One region of the Lysinibacillus sp. JNUCC-52 genome, then DNA from elsewhere that is predicted to be linked to it. Evidence: a T-box and tRNA genes for the amino acid it is inferred to sense, from the RefSeq annotation. Region 1 holds a T-box; the other regions hold tRNA genes.

Region 1 (3,182 bases):
GGACAGCACCATCAAAAGTAACGTTCAATTTAAAAGGTTTATCAGATAATTTCACAGGAAACGGATATTTCCTTGCTGAAAGCATTGATGCAGACAATACAAAAATGACAGGCTTTTTAGAAGTTATAGCAGGTGGCTTAGCTGGACCTGTATTAAACCCTATCTTTAAGCCAATCGTTCCAAAAGCTACTCAAGTATTAACGGATCGCGTAGCTAATAAAATTAAAATGGTTAACGTATAATTATAAAAAGCATGCCTGATTTTAATTCGGGCATGCTTTTTATATGAACACTAACTTGCTAGTTGAGTAGTATATATTCCACTTGCCATTCATATGATGCAAAGGGAGGGATTATTATCGAACAGAAAACATGGAATATGCGTGAGACATTTTGTTTTCCAGGGTACGGTTGCCCAACAGAAATTGCGGCTGTGCAGATAAAGCCACAATGGCAGTCAATGCAATTAGAAGATTCGTTAAGATTAAATGGTATTTATCATATTACAGCACATGTACGCTTTGATTTTCAAGACATGCAAACATTTATGGATGCTGAAGATTTAATCCGTATTGATGCGCTTGATGTGCAAGGAGACACAGGTTATTTTGAGTATGCAGTCCCATTAAATGTCGATTTACCAAAAGAGGCTGCAATTGAGGACTTAATGATAAAAGACATTCGTCCGATTCTTACCAATCAAAAGTGTCAACTAGAATGGACAGTGACAAGTACGTTTAGCGAATCGACGCCAGTAGTCGAACAAGTCGATGCTGTTATAGAAAAACTTGTAGAAGCTACGCCCCAAGAATTAGTGGATGAGTCTACATTTGTTGCGCAATCTGTTCAAGTAAAGCAACCGACAACGATAGAAGCTAGTGCAGCAACTGCAAAACCGAAACAAGCTGCACCTGCCGAGCAAAAAATCGTCCTTAGAGAATCTTCAAGCCATACAGCTGTGAGAGAATCAAGTTCTTGGCATGAAGTACCGTCTATGATATGGGATTTAACAGAAGGTTATACACCACTTAAAGTTCGTGTATCAAATGATATCTTTCAAAAGTAAATAGCATAGAAGTAGTAAAAGTAATAAGATGAGAAGATCGCCAGAAGTTGGAATGATGATGACACGTATAAACTGAAAACCACAAATCGGTACAATAATTGTTCTACAATAAAAGCGGAATTGTCGTAGCCAAGGTGGTAAAAGCCAAGGGTTATACTTACGTCGTCGCATTTGAATAGTCACTTCCTTTTCTATTTACTTTTTAAGACTAGCTGAAATTAACGAAATCACTTGAAAAAATATATGAAATTGCGGTACAATGTGTAAAATCGAATATGGATGCTATGACAGGGAAGAGTAAATTATTTGTGCAATTATAGAGAGGAAACGGTAGCTGAAAAGTTTCTATTTGTGCGTAATTGAACGTAGCCCTTGAGCAGCTTTAGTGAACTAGTAGTAGTTAAAGCCGGTTAAACACCGTTAACGAATTGAGAGCCAGCTGTTATAAGCTTAAGTAAATCAAGCATATCATTATTTTGAAATGATAAGGGCATTTAGAGAGCACTTATTAAATGATGAATTGTGGGATGCAAAAGTACTAATCTTAAAATACTGGAATTAAAGGTGGTACCGCGAACTTAAACTCCTTCGTCCTTTTGTAGACGATAGGAGTTTTTTTATTTGCTAAAAAGATGTATAGGTTTTTTTAGTAAATAAGCCACGTGCAATTGTCACGGATTTATTTGGTGAGAATACACTGAAAAAATCAAGACGAGTGGTTATCTAGTTTGCCAAAGCTGACGTATGTCAAAAATTATTTACAACAGGAGGAGACAATATGACAGAAAACATTGCAATGCCAACGAAATATGATCCACAATCAATTGAAACAGGTCGCTATGAATGGTGGTTACAAGGTAAATTTTTCGAAGCACAACCTGAAAGCGGAAAAGAACCTTATTCCATCGTTATTCCACCGCCGAACGTAACAGGTAAATTACACCTTGGGCACGCATGGGATACAACGCTACAAGATATTTTAATCCGTATGAAGCGTATGCAAGGTTATGATGCACTTTGGTTACCAGGAATGGACCATGCAGGTATTGCAACTCAAGCAAAAGTAGAAGCAAAATTGCGTGAAGATAATATTACACGTTATGATTTAGGACGTGAAAAATTCCTAGAAAAAACGTGGGAGTGGAAAGAAGAGTATGCTGGACACATTCGCGCACAATGGGCGAAGCTTGGCCTTGCATTAGACTACTCTCGTGAACGTTTCACACTCGATGCAGGTCTATCAGATGCAGTTAAAACAGTATTCGTTCAATTATATGAAAAAGGCTTAATTTATCGCGGGGAGCGTATTATTAACTGGGATCCAGCAGCGAAAACAGCCTTATCTGATATTGAAGTAATCTATCAGGATGTTCAAGGTGCATTCTACCATATGAAATACCCGTTAGCAGATGGCTCAGGCTTTGTGGAAGTGGCAACAACTCGCCCCGAAACAATGCTAGGTGACTCTGGCGTAGCAGTTCACCCGAAAGATGAGCGTTATCAACATTTAATTGGTAAAACAGTTATTTTACCGATTGTCGGTCGTGAAATTCCAATCGTAGCAGATGATTATGTTGATATGGAATTCGGTACAGGCGTTGTAAAAATGACTCCAGCCCATGACCCGAACGACTTTGAAGTTGGTAACCGCCATAACTTAGAACGTATTCTTGTTATGAATGAAGATGGCACAATGAATGAACTTGCTGGTAAATATAATGGCATGGATCGTTTTGAATGTCGTAAACAAATCGTAGCAGATTTACAAGAAGCGGGTGTCTTAATTAACATTGAAGAGCATATGCACTCTGTAGGACACTCTGAACGTTCTGGTGCGGTTGTTGAACCTTACCTATCTGCACAATGGTTCGTTAAAATGCAACCACTTGCAGATGCTTCTTTAGAGCTTCAAAAAGATGAGGAAGGTAAAGTGAATTTTGTACCTTCTCGTTTTGAAAACACATATTCTCGTTGGATGGAGAATATCCGTGACTGGTGTATCTCTCGCCAACTATGGTGGGGACATCAAATTCCTGCCTGGTATCACAATGAAACAGGTGAGATTTACGTAGGGAAAGAAGCCCCTGCTGATGCAGAAAATTGGACACAAGATGAA
Region 2 (3,182 bases), 350 kb from region 1:
AATTAGATGATTTATATGGATTATGCAGCAACATCTCCAATGTCCAGTAACGCACTTCAGGCTTATTGTGATGTAGCAAAACGTTATTATGGAAATAGTGCGAGCTTACACGATTTAGGAGGACAAGCAAATTATTTTGTGGAGCAGGCAAGAACTGTACTAGCCAAAACTCTCGGCGTTGAACGGAATGGGATAATTTTTACTGGGAGCGGCACAGAGGGAAATATACTATCAATTTTGTCACTAGCTTTAGCTGCAAAACAGGGTAAGCATATTATTTCATCCCAGGCTGAACATACATCAGTTCATGCAGCATTAAATACACTTGAAAAAATGGGGTTTGCCATCACGAAATTACCTTTACAGCTAAATGGGTGTATTGATGTAGAACAAGTTCGAAAAGCAATAAGGGAAGATACAGCATTAATAACGATTCAGCATGTAAATTCCGAAATAGGTTCCATCCAACCTGTAGAGGAAATCGTCGAAATAGCAAATAATGCAAATATATTTTTTCATGTGGATTGTGTGCAGTCATTTAGTAAACTAGCAACATATTCATTTAGTGCAAATGTAGATGCGATAACGGTTTCAGCCCATAAAATAGGAGGACCAAAAGGATGTGGGGCTATTTTTATCAATCCGAAAATTCGAGTTCCAGCATTAACGCCTGGTGTAACGCATGAACGAGGTTTACGAGGAGGAACATTAGATACACCTGCCATTGTTGCATTTGCGACAGCTATTGAAAACTATCAATATGAGCGTCAACATTATGAATTACTGCGCCAATATTTACGAAACAATTTACCGTCAACTTGTCAGTTGATTGAATGTAACAATCAACTGCCTAGTATATGCGGCTTGATAATGGAAAAAGTAGAGGGGCAATATGTGTTGTTAAAATTAAACGAAGCAGGTATTTGTATTTCAACGGGGAGTGCTTGTGATATTCACAGTGAGTCTGGTACAAAGGCAATTTTATCAATGGGCTATACGATGGAGGAGGCACGCCAATTTTTTAGAATTTCCTTTGGACCAACAACATCATTTGAAGAAATTGATCAGTTAGTTGCTGCTCTTACTAATGTTTTTGTAAAATACTAAACGGAAATATAAATGTTAGTAAAATATTTTATAAAAAAGCTTTAGATTTTCACTTAGAGTCCCCACTTTCAGTGAAAATCAAAGGCTTTTCTTAAATATGATTAGGAAATACATTGAAGGGTAGAATATTAAAGTTTTTATCTAATATCTATCCAAGTAGTTTCAAATAAAAATCTATTGGGGAAACTGTACACAGGCACATTCGTAATATGCGCGCTTGTTGTGTATCGCTAGACTGCAAAAAGGGTAGTAGTTTTGTTTGTTAGTTTTCTTTAGCATGCTTTTACTATGTGCTTATACGATAAAGTTTTTATTTTTATTAATAAAATGTTTTCTTTTGAAAAAACAATTGCTATAATGATTAGCAGAGCGATAATTTCTCTCACATAACAAAAATATCTTCAAAAAGTAATAATTTCTTTTTTTTATAAAAAAGGGTTGCAATATGTTGATAATCGTTATACAATAATTCTTGTCTTGAAGGACAGGTAAACAACTTCAAAACGACATACATAAAGGTTTCATGAATATGTAGTAAATTAGAAACCAAACATAGTCTAGTGATGATGGCAAAGAGGTCACACCCGTTCCCATACCGAACACGGAAGTTAAGCTCTTTAGCGCCGATGGTAGTTGGGGGCTTCCCCCTGTGAGAGTAGGACGTCGCTAGGCATAATACCCAGGAGGATTAGCTCAGCTGGGAGAGCATCTGCCTTACAAGCAGAGGGTCGGCGGTTCGAGCCCGTCATCCTCCACCATATGCCGGTTTAGCTCAGCAGGTAGAGCAACTGACTTGTAATCAGTAGGTCGTGGGTTCGATTCCTATAGCCGGCACCATTTTTTGAGCCATTAGCTCAGTTGGTAGAGCATCTGACTTTTAATCAGAGGGTCGAAGGTTCGAGTCCTTCATGGCTCACCATTTTTATAATTGCCAACAATAATATGCGGGTGTGGCGGAATTGGCAGACGCACTAGACTTAGGATCTAGCGCCGCGAGGCGTGGGGGTTCGACTCCCTTCACCCGCACCATTTATTTTTAATTTCATAATTGCCAGGATAAATAATCTTATGCACATGCGGAAGTAGTTCAGTGGTAGAACACCACCTTGCCAAGGTGGGGGTCGCGAGTTCGAACCTCGTCTTCCGCTCCAAATGTGCCGGGGTGGCGGAACTGGCAGACGCACAGGACTTAAAATCCTGCGGTAGGTGACTACCGTGCCGGTTCGATTCCGGCCCTCGGCACCATTTTTTAAATAGTAAGCGCCCGTAGCTCAATTGGATAGAGCGTCTGACTACGGATCAGAAGGTTGTGGGTTCGACTCCTGCCGGGCGCGCCAATAAATGAACGGGAAGTAGCTCAGCTTGGTAGAGCACTTGGTTTGGGACCAAGGGGTCGCAGGTTCGAATCCTGTCTTCCCGACCATTTCCTAACAGATATAATTATGGGGCCTTAGCTCAGCTGGGAGAGCGCCTGCCTTGCACGCAGGAGGTCAGCGGTTCGATCCCGCTAGGCTCCACCATAATTTATAACCAGTATAAAGATCCTGGCGGTGTAGCTCAGCTGGCTAGAGCATTCGGTTCATACCCGAAAGGTCGTGGGTTCGACTCCCTCCGCCGCCATCTTAAAGGACCTTTAGCTCAGTTGGTTAGAGCAGACGGCTCATAACCGTCCGGTCGCAGGTTCGAGTCCTGCAAGGTCCACCATTTATATACTACGGAGGTATACCCAAGTCTGGCTGAAGGGATCGGTCTTGAAAACCGACAGGCGGGTAACACCGCGCGGGGGTTCGAATCCCTCTACCTCCTCCAGTTTTTATTTAGTAAATGGTGTGCTAACAACTCGATATAATAAATAGTATTTTCGCGGGGTGGAGCAGTGGTAGCTCGTCGGGCTCATAACCCGAAGGTCGTTGGTTCAAATCCGGCCCCCGCAACCAAATGGTCCCGTGGTGTAGCGGTTAACATGCCTGCCTGTCACGCAGGAGATCGCCGGTTCGATCCCGGTCGGGACCGCCATTTTTTAAATAAGTTGATAGCTTAGTAAGAAGTATATGGGTCAGTAGCTCAGTTGGTAG
Region 3 (3,182 bases), 360 kb from region 1:
TGATATTCCTGTACCACCTCCTCACCGTTTGAGAAATGGGGGGACGCAGTAGGATAGGGTAAGCGCGCCGTTGGTTGTGCGCGTCCAAGCAGTAAGGCGTGTGTGTAGGCAAATCCGCACACTGTAACGTTGAGCTGTGATGGCGAGTCCGTATGGACGAAGTTCCTGATTTCACACTGCCAAGAAAAGCCTCTATCGAGGTGAGAGGTGCCCGTACCGCAAACCGACACAGGTAGTCGAGGAGAGAATCCTAAGGTGTGCGAGAGAACTCTCGTTAAGGAACTCGGCAAAATGACCCCGTAACTTCGGGAGAAGGGGTGCTCTTGAGCGTGCAAGCGCACGAGAGCCGCAGTGAATAGGCCCAGGCGACTGTTTAGCAAAAACACAGGTCTCTGCAAAACCGTAAGGTGACGTATAGGGGCTGACGCCTGCCCGGTGCTGGAAGGTTAAGAGGAGTGGTTAGCGCAAGCGAAGCTGCGAATTGAAGCCCCAGTAAACGGCGGCCGTAACTATAACGGTCCTAAGGTAGCGAAATTCCTTGTCGGGTAAGTTCCGACCCGCACGAAAGGCGTAACGATCTGGGCACTGTCTCAACGAGAGACTCGGTGAAATTATAGTACCTGTGAAGATGCAGGTTACCCGCGACAGGACGGAAAGACCCCGTGGAGCTTTACTGTAGCCTGATATTGAATTTTGGTACAACTTGTACAGGATAGGTAGGAGCCAGAGATCTCGGAGCGCCAGCTTCGAAGGAGGCGTCGGTGGGATACTACCCTGGTTGTATTGAAATTCTAACCCATGCCCCTTAGCGGGGCAGGAGACAGTGTCAGGCGGACAGTTTGACTGGGGCGGTCGCCTCCTAAAAGGTAACGGAGGCGCCCAAAGGTTCCCTCAGAATGGTTGGAAATCATTCGTAGAGTGTAAAGGCACAAGGGAGCTTGACTGCGAGACCTACAAGTCGAGCAGGGTCGAAAGACGGGCTTAGTGATCCGGTGGTTCCGCATGGAAGGGCCATCGCTCAACGGATAAAAGCTACCCCGGGGATAACAGGCTTATCTCCCCCAAGAGTCCACATCGACGGGGAGGTTTGGCACCTCGATGTCGGCTCATCGCATCCTGGGGCTGTAGTCGGTCCCAAGGGTTGGGCTGTTCGCCCATTAAAGCGGTACGCGAGCTGGGTTCAGAACGTCGTGAGACAGTTCGGTCCCTATCCGTCGTGGGCGTAGGAAATTTGAGAGGAGCTGTCCTTAGTACGAGAGGACCGGGATGGACACACCGCTGGTGTACCAGTTGTCTTGCCAAAGGCATCGCTGGGTAGCTATGTGTGGACGGGATAAGTGCTGAAAGCATCTAAGCATGAAGCCCCCCTCAAGATGAGATTTCCCATTACGCAAGTAAGTAAGATCCCTCAAAGACGATGAGGTAGATAGGTTCGAGGTGGAAGTGTGGTGACACATGGAGCTGACGAATACTAATCGATCGAGGACTTAACCAAAAAAGTTTGAAACATTCAATGAACCGTTTATCCAGTTTTGAAAGAATAACACTTTCAACCTAAGGGTTTCAAGATACGATGTATATTGAAAGCCGTAAATAGTCTAGTGATGATGGCAAAGAGGTCACACCCGTTCCCATACCGAACACGGAAGTTAAGCTCTTTAGCGCCGATGGTAGTTGGGGGCTTCCCCCTGTGAGAGTAGGACGTCGCTAGGCATAATACCCAGGAGGATTAGCTCAGCTGGGAGAGCATCTGCCTTACAAGCAGAGGGTCGGCGGTTCGAGCCCGTCATCCTCCACCATATGCCGGTTTAGCTCAGCAGGTAGAGCAACTGACTTGTAATCAGTAGGTCGTGGGTTCGATTCCTATAGCCGGCACCATTTTTTTGAGCCATTAGCTCAGTTGGTAGAGCATCTGACTTTTAATCAGAGGGTCGAAGGTTCGAGTCCTTCATGGCTCACCATTTTTATAATTGCCAACAATAATATGCGGGTGTGGCGGAATTGGCAGACGCACTAGACTTAGGATCTAGCGCCGCGAGGCGTGGGGGTTCGACTCCCTTCACCCGCACCATTTATTTTTAATTTCATAATTGCCAGGATAAATAATCTTATGCACATGCGGAAGTAGTTCAGTGGTAGAACACCACCTTGCCAAGGTGGGGGTCGCGAGTTCGAACCTCGTCTTCCGCTCCAAATGTGCCGGGGTGGCGGAACTGGCAGACGCACAGGACTTAAAATCCTGCGGTAGGTGACTACCGTGCCGGTTCGATTCCGGCCCTCGGCACCATTTTTTAAATAGTAAGCGCCCGTAGCTCAATTGGATAGAGCGTCTGACTACGGATCAGAAGGTTGTGGGTTCGACTCCTGCCGGGCGCGCCAATAAATGAACGGGAAGTAGCTCAGCTTGGTAGAGCACTTGGTTTGGGACCAAGGGGTCGCAGGTTCGAATCCTGTCTTCCCGACCATTTCCTAACACATATAATTATGGGGCCTTAGCTCAGCTGGGAGAGCGCCTGCCTTGCACGCAGGAGGTCAGCGGTTCGATCCCGCTAGGCTCCACCATAATTTATAACCAGTATAAAGATCCTGGCGGTGTAGCTCAGCTGGCTAGAGCATTCGGTTCATACCCGAAAGGTCGTGGGTTCGACTCCCTCCGCCGCCATCTTAAAGGACCTTTAGCTCAGTTGGTTAGAGCAGACGGCTCATAACCGTCCGGTCGCAGGTTCGAGTCCTGCAAGGTCCACCATTTATATACTACGGAGGTATACCCAAGTCTGGCTGAAGGGATCGGTCTTGAAAACCGACAGGCGGGTAACACCGCGCGGGGGTTCGAATCCCTCTACCTCCTCCAGTTTTTATTTAGTAAATGGTGTGCTAACAACTCGATATAATAAATAGTATTTTCGCGGGGTGGAGCAGTGGTAGCTCGTCGGGCTCATAACCCGAAGGTCGTTGGTTCAAATCCGGCCCCCGCAACCAAATGGTCCCGTGGTGTAGCGGTTAACATGCCTGCCTGTCACGCAGGAGATCGCCGGTTCGATCCCGGTCGGGACCGCCATTTTTTAAATAAGTTGATAACTTAGTAAGAAGTATATGGGTCAGTAGCTCAGTTGGTAGAGCATTAGATTGAAGCTCTAAGTGTCGGCGGTTCGATTCCGTCCTGACCCACCATATACGCGGGT
Region 4 (3,182 bases), 1.6 Mb from region 1:
TCTCCATCAAAATTTTATAAAAACTAAATGAATAGCTTAAAAAATTACAAAGAAAAAGCATGTAGCAACAATATGCTACATGCTTTACTAGATGACCCCTACGGGATTCGAACCCGTGTTACCGCCGTGAAAGGGCGGTGTCTTAACCGCTTGACCAAGGGGCCATGGCTCCGAAGGCAGGACTCGAACCTGCGACAACCTGATTAACAGTCAGGTGCTACTACCAACTGAGCTACTTCGGAATAATTTTTTAATGGGCCTAAATGGACTCGAACCATCGACCTCACGCTTATCAGGCGTGCGCTCTAACCAGCTGAGCTATAGGCCCTCTTTGGAGCGGGTGATGAGAATCGAACTCACGACATCAGCTTGGAAGGCTGAGGTTTTACCATTAAACTACACCCGCATATGGTGGGTCAGGACGGAATCGAACCGCCGACACTTAGAGCTTCAATCTAATGCTCTACCAACTGAGCTACTGACCCGAAAAAAGAAAATGGAGGAGGTAGAGGGATTCGAACCCCCGCGCGGTGTTACCCGCCTGTCGGTTTTCAAGACCGATCCCTTCAGCCAGACTTGGGTATACCTCCGGAAATAAATATGGTGGAGCCTAGCGGGATCGAACCGCTGACCTCCTGCGTGCAAGGCAGGCGCTCTCCCAGCTGAGCTAAGGCCCCAAATTTTAAAAGATGGTCGGAATGACAGGATTCGAACCTACGACCCCTTGGTCCCAAACCAAGTGCTCTACCAAGCTGAGCTACATTCCGTTACTGTCTATCTTATCTTTTTATGGCGCGCCCGGCAGGAGTCGAACCCACAACCTTCTGATCCGTAGTCAGACGCTCTATCCAATTGAGCTACGGGCGCTTAATATTTAAAAAATGGTGCCGAGGGCCGGAATCGAACCGGCACGGTAGTCACCTACCGCAGGATTTTAAGTCCTGTGCGTCTGCCAGTTCCGCCACCCCGGCACATTTGGAGCGGAAGACGAGGTTCGAACTCGCGACCCCCACCTTGGCAAGGTGGTGTTCTACCACTGAACTACTTCCGCATGTGCATAAGATTATTTATCCTGGCAATTATGTAATTTGTAAATAAAATAAATGGTGCGGGTGAAGGGAGTCGAACCCCCACGCCTTGCGGCGCTAGATCCTAAGTCTAGTGCGTCTGCCAATTCCGCCACACCCGCAAATATGATGAGCCATGAAGGACTCGAACCTTCGACCCTCTGATTAAAAGTCAGATGCTCTACCAACTGAGCTAATGGCTCATATTATTAATAAATGAAAAATGGCTGGGGTACTAGGATTCGAACCTAGGCATGACGGAATCAAAATCCGTTGCCTTACCGCTTGGCTATACCCCAATATTAATTATATGGGGCGACTGATGGGAATCGAACCCACGAATGTCGGAACCACAATCCGATGCGTTAACCACTTCGCCACAACCGCCATATGAACTATAACAGTAGTTTAATCTAAAAAAATTTGGCAGGGGCAGTAGGAATCGAACCCACACCAAAGGTTTTGGAGACCTCTATTCTACCGTTGAACTATGCCCCTAAAATAAAAAACTGGTGGAGGGGGACGGATTCGAACCGCCGAACCCTAAGGAGCGGATTTACAGTCCGCCGCGTTTAGCCACTTCGCTACCCCTCCAAGGGCTGATGCCGGCGATAGGAGTCGAACCCACGACCTACTGATTACAAGTCAGTTGCTCTACCAACTGAGCTACACCGGCAAATAAAAAAGACGGTCCCGACCGGGATCGAACCGGCGATCTCCTGCGTGACAGGCAGGCATGTTAACCGCTACACCACGGGACCATAATTTGGTTGCGGAGACAGGATTTGAACCTGTGACCTTCGGGTTATGAGCCCGACGAGCTACCACTGCTCCACCCCGCGACAATATAATACTTTGATATTAAAATGGTGGAGGATGACGGGCTCGAACCGCCGACCCTCTGCTTGTAAGGCAGATGCTCTCCCAGCTGAGCTAATCCTCCACATAAAAAACAAGCGAAGCGACGTCCTACTCTCACAGGGGGAAGCCCCCAACTACCATCGGCGCTAAAGAGCTTAACTTCCGTGTTCGGTATGGGAACGGGTGTGACCTCTTTGCCATCATCACTTCACTTATTCAGTTGAAAGAACTTATTCTCTCAAAACTGGATAAACGTTTCATTGAATGTTTCAAACTTTTTTTGGTTAAGTCCTCGATCGATTAGTATTCGTCAGCTCCATGTGTCACCACACTTCCACCTCGAACCTATCTACCTCATCGTCTTTGAGGGATCTTACTTACTTGCGTAATGGGAAATCTCATCTTGAGGGGGGCTTCATGCTTAGATGCTTTCAGCACTTATCCCGTCCACACATAGCTACCCAGCGATGCCTTTGGCAAGACAACTGGTACACCAGCGGTGTGTCCATCCCGGTCCTCTCGTACTAAGGACAGCTCCTCTCAAATTTCCTACGCCCACGACGGATAGGGACCGAACTGTCTCACGACGTTCTGAACCCAGCTCGCGTACCGCTTTAATGGGCGAACAGCCCAACCCTTGGGACCGACTACAGCCCCAGGATGCGATGAGCCGACATCGAGGTGCCAAACCTCCCCGTCGATGTGGACTCTTGGGGGAGATAAGCCTGTTATCCCCGGGGTAGCTTTTATCCGTTGAGCGATGGCCCTTCCATGCGGAACCACCGGATCACTAAGCCCGTCTTTCGACCCTGCTCGACTTGTAGGTCTCGCAGTCAAGCTCCCTTGTGCCTTTACACTCTACGAATGATTTCCAACCATTCTGAGGGAACCTTTGGGCGCCTCCGTTACCTTTTAGGAGGCGACCGCCCCAGTCAAACTGTCCGCCTGACACTGTCTCCTGCCCCGCTAAGGGGCATGGGTTAGAATTTCAATACAACCAGGGTAGTATCCCACCGACGCCTCCTTCGAAGCTGGCGCTCCGAGATCTCTGGCTCCTACCTATCCTGTACAAGTTGTACCAAAATTCAATATCAGGCTACAGTAAAGCTCCACGGGGTCTTTCCGTCCTGTCGCGGGTAACCTGCATCTTCACAGGTACTATAATTTCACCGAGTCTCTCGTTGAGACAGTGCCCAGATCGTTACGCCTTTCGTGCGGGTCGGAACTTACCCGACAAGGAATTTCGCTACCTTA

The links. A T-box is a leader RNA that pairs with one kind of tRNA and senses whether it is charged. The one in region 1 lies ahead of JNUCC52_RS20575 (valine--tRNA ligase), so its partner is inferred to be a tRNA-Val.
Region 2: it has a tRNA-Val gene. The T-box ahead of JNUCC52_RS20575 (valine--tRNA ligase) is inferred to sense a tRNA for this amino acid. The anticodon was not compared.
Region 3: it has a tRNA-Val gene. The T-box ahead of JNUCC52_RS20575 (valine--tRNA ligase) is inferred to sense a tRNA for this amino acid. The anticodon was not compared.
Region 4: it has a tRNA-Val gene. The T-box ahead of JNUCC52_RS20575 (valine--tRNA ligase) is inferred to sense a tRNA for this amino acid. The anticodon was not compared.

Annotation. Positions count from the first base shown of each region.
Region 1 is NZ_CP065546.1:4,158,385-4,161,566, forward strand. Features, by position in the region: gene JNUCC52_RS20565 (SRPBCC family protein) at 1-242, shown strand, start outside; gene JNUCC52_RS20570 (valyl-tRNA synthetase) at 380-1,066, shown strand; gene JNUCC52_RS23240 (YszA family small membrane protein) at 1,043-1,237, opposite strand; T-box leader at 1,342-1,665, shown strand; gene JNUCC52_RS20575 (valine--tRNA ligase) at 1,845-3,182, shown strand, end outside.
Region 2 is NZ_CP065546.1:3,803,586-3,806,767, forward strand. Features, by position in the region: gene JNUCC52_RS18815 (cysteine desulfurase family protein) at 16-1,107, shown strand; rRNA gene rrf (5S ribosomal RNA) at 1,664-1,779, shown strand; tRNA gene JNUCC52_RS18825 (tRNA-Val) at 1,790-1,865, shown strand; tRNA gene JNUCC52_RS18830 (tRNA-Thr) at 1,869-1,944, shown strand; tRNA gene JNUCC52_RS18835 (tRNA-Lys) at 1,951-2,026, shown strand; tRNA gene JNUCC52_RS18840 (tRNA-Leu) at 2,052-2,136, shown strand; tRNA gene JNUCC52_RS18845 (tRNA-Gly) at 2,184-2,258, shown strand; tRNA gene JNUCC52_RS18850 (tRNA-Leu) at 2,264-2,352, shown strand; tRNA gene JNUCC52_RS18855 (tRNA-Arg) at 2,368-2,444, shown strand; tRNA gene JNUCC52_RS18860 (tRNA-Pro) at 2,454-2,530, shown strand; tRNA gene JNUCC52_RS18865 (tRNA-Ala) at 2,552-2,627, shown strand; tRNA gene JNUCC52_RS18870 (tRNA-Met) at 2,654-2,727, shown strand; tRNA gene JNUCC52_RS18875 (tRNA-Ile) at 2,735-2,811, shown strand; tRNA gene JNUCC52_RS18880 (tRNA-Ser) at 2,824-2,916, shown strand; tRNA gene JNUCC52_RS18885 (tRNA-Met) at 2,970-3,044, shown strand; tRNA gene JNUCC52_RS18890 (tRNA-Asp) at 3,048-3,123, shown strand; tRNA gene JNUCC52_RS18895 (tRNA-Phe) at 3,161-3,182, shown strand, end outside.
Region 3 is NZ_CP065546.1:3,796,317-3,799,498, forward strand. Features, by position in the region: rRNA gene JNUCC52_RS18690 (23S ribosomal RNA) at 1-1,495, shown strand, start outside; rRNA gene rrf (5S ribosomal RNA) at 1,598-1,713, shown strand; tRNA gene JNUCC52_RS18700 (tRNA-Val) at 1,724-1,799, shown strand; tRNA gene JNUCC52_RS18705 (tRNA-Thr) at 1,803-1,878, shown strand; tRNA gene JNUCC52_RS18710 (tRNA-Lys) at 1,886-1,961, shown strand; tRNA gene JNUCC52_RS18715 (tRNA-Leu) at 1,987-2,071, shown strand; tRNA gene JNUCC52_RS18720 (tRNA-Gly) at 2,119-2,193, shown strand; tRNA gene JNUCC52_RS18725 (tRNA-Leu) at 2,199-2,287, shown strand; tRNA gene JNUCC52_RS18730 (tRNA-Arg) at 2,303-2,379, shown strand; tRNA gene JNUCC52_RS18735 (tRNA-Pro) at 2,389-2,465, shown strand; tRNA gene JNUCC52_RS18740 (tRNA-Ala) at 2,487-2,562, shown strand; tRNA gene JNUCC52_RS18745 (tRNA-Met) at 2,589-2,662, shown strand; tRNA gene JNUCC52_RS18750 (tRNA-Ile) at 2,670-2,746, shown strand; tRNA gene JNUCC52_RS18755 (tRNA-Ser) at 2,759-2,851, shown strand; tRNA gene JNUCC52_RS18760 (tRNA-Met) at 2,905-2,979, shown strand; tRNA gene JNUCC52_RS18765 (tRNA-Asp) at 2,983-3,058, shown strand; tRNA gene JNUCC52_RS18770 (tRNA-Phe) at 3,096-3,171, shown strand; tRNA gene JNUCC52_RS18775 (tRNA-Gly) at 3,177-3,182, shown strand, end outside.
Region 4 is NZ_CP065546.1:2,530,405-2,533,586, forward strand. Features, by position in the region: tRNA gene JNUCC52_RS12475 (tRNA-Glu) at 93-164, opposite strand; tRNA gene JNUCC52_RS12480 (tRNA-Asn) at 166-242, opposite strand; tRNA gene JNUCC52_RS12485 (tRNA-Ile) at 255-328, opposite strand; tRNA gene JNUCC52_RS12490 (tRNA-Gly) at 333-406, opposite strand; tRNA gene JNUCC52_RS12495 (tRNA-Phe) at 410-485, opposite strand; tRNA gene JNUCC52_RS12500 (tRNA-Ser) at 498-590, opposite strand; tRNA gene JNUCC52_RS12505 (tRNA-Ala) at 602-677, opposite strand; tRNA gene JNUCC52_RS12510 (tRNA-Pro) at 691-767, opposite strand; tRNA gene JNUCC52_RS12515 (tRNA-Arg) at 791-867, opposite strand; tRNA gene JNUCC52_RS12520 (tRNA-Leu) at 883-971, opposite strand; tRNA gene JNUCC52_RS12525 (tRNA-Gly) at 977-1,051, opposite strand; tRNA gene JNUCC52_RS12530 (tRNA-Leu) at 1,105-1,189, opposite strand; tRNA gene JNUCC52_RS12535 (tRNA-Lys) at 1,198-1,270, opposite strand; tRNA gene JNUCC52_RS12540 (tRNA-Gln) at 1,292-1,366, opposite strand; tRNA gene JNUCC52_RS12545 (tRNA-His) at 1,379-1,454, opposite strand; tRNA gene JNUCC52_RS12550 (tRNA-Trp) at 1,492-1,565, opposite strand; tRNA gene JNUCC52_RS12555 (tRNA-Tyr) at 1,578-1,661, opposite strand; tRNA gene JNUCC52_RS12560 (tRNA-Thr) at 1,671-1,743, opposite strand; tRNA gene JNUCC52_RS12565 (tRNA-Asp) at 1,756-1,828, opposite strand; tRNA gene JNUCC52_RS12570 (tRNA-Met) at 1,835-1,909, opposite strand; tRNA gene JNUCC52_RS12575 (tRNA-Val) at 1,935-2,010, opposite strand; rRNA gene rrf (5S ribosomal RNA) at 2,024-2,139, opposite strand; rRNA gene JNUCC52_RS12585 (23S ribosomal RNA) at 2,209-3,182, opposite strand, start outside.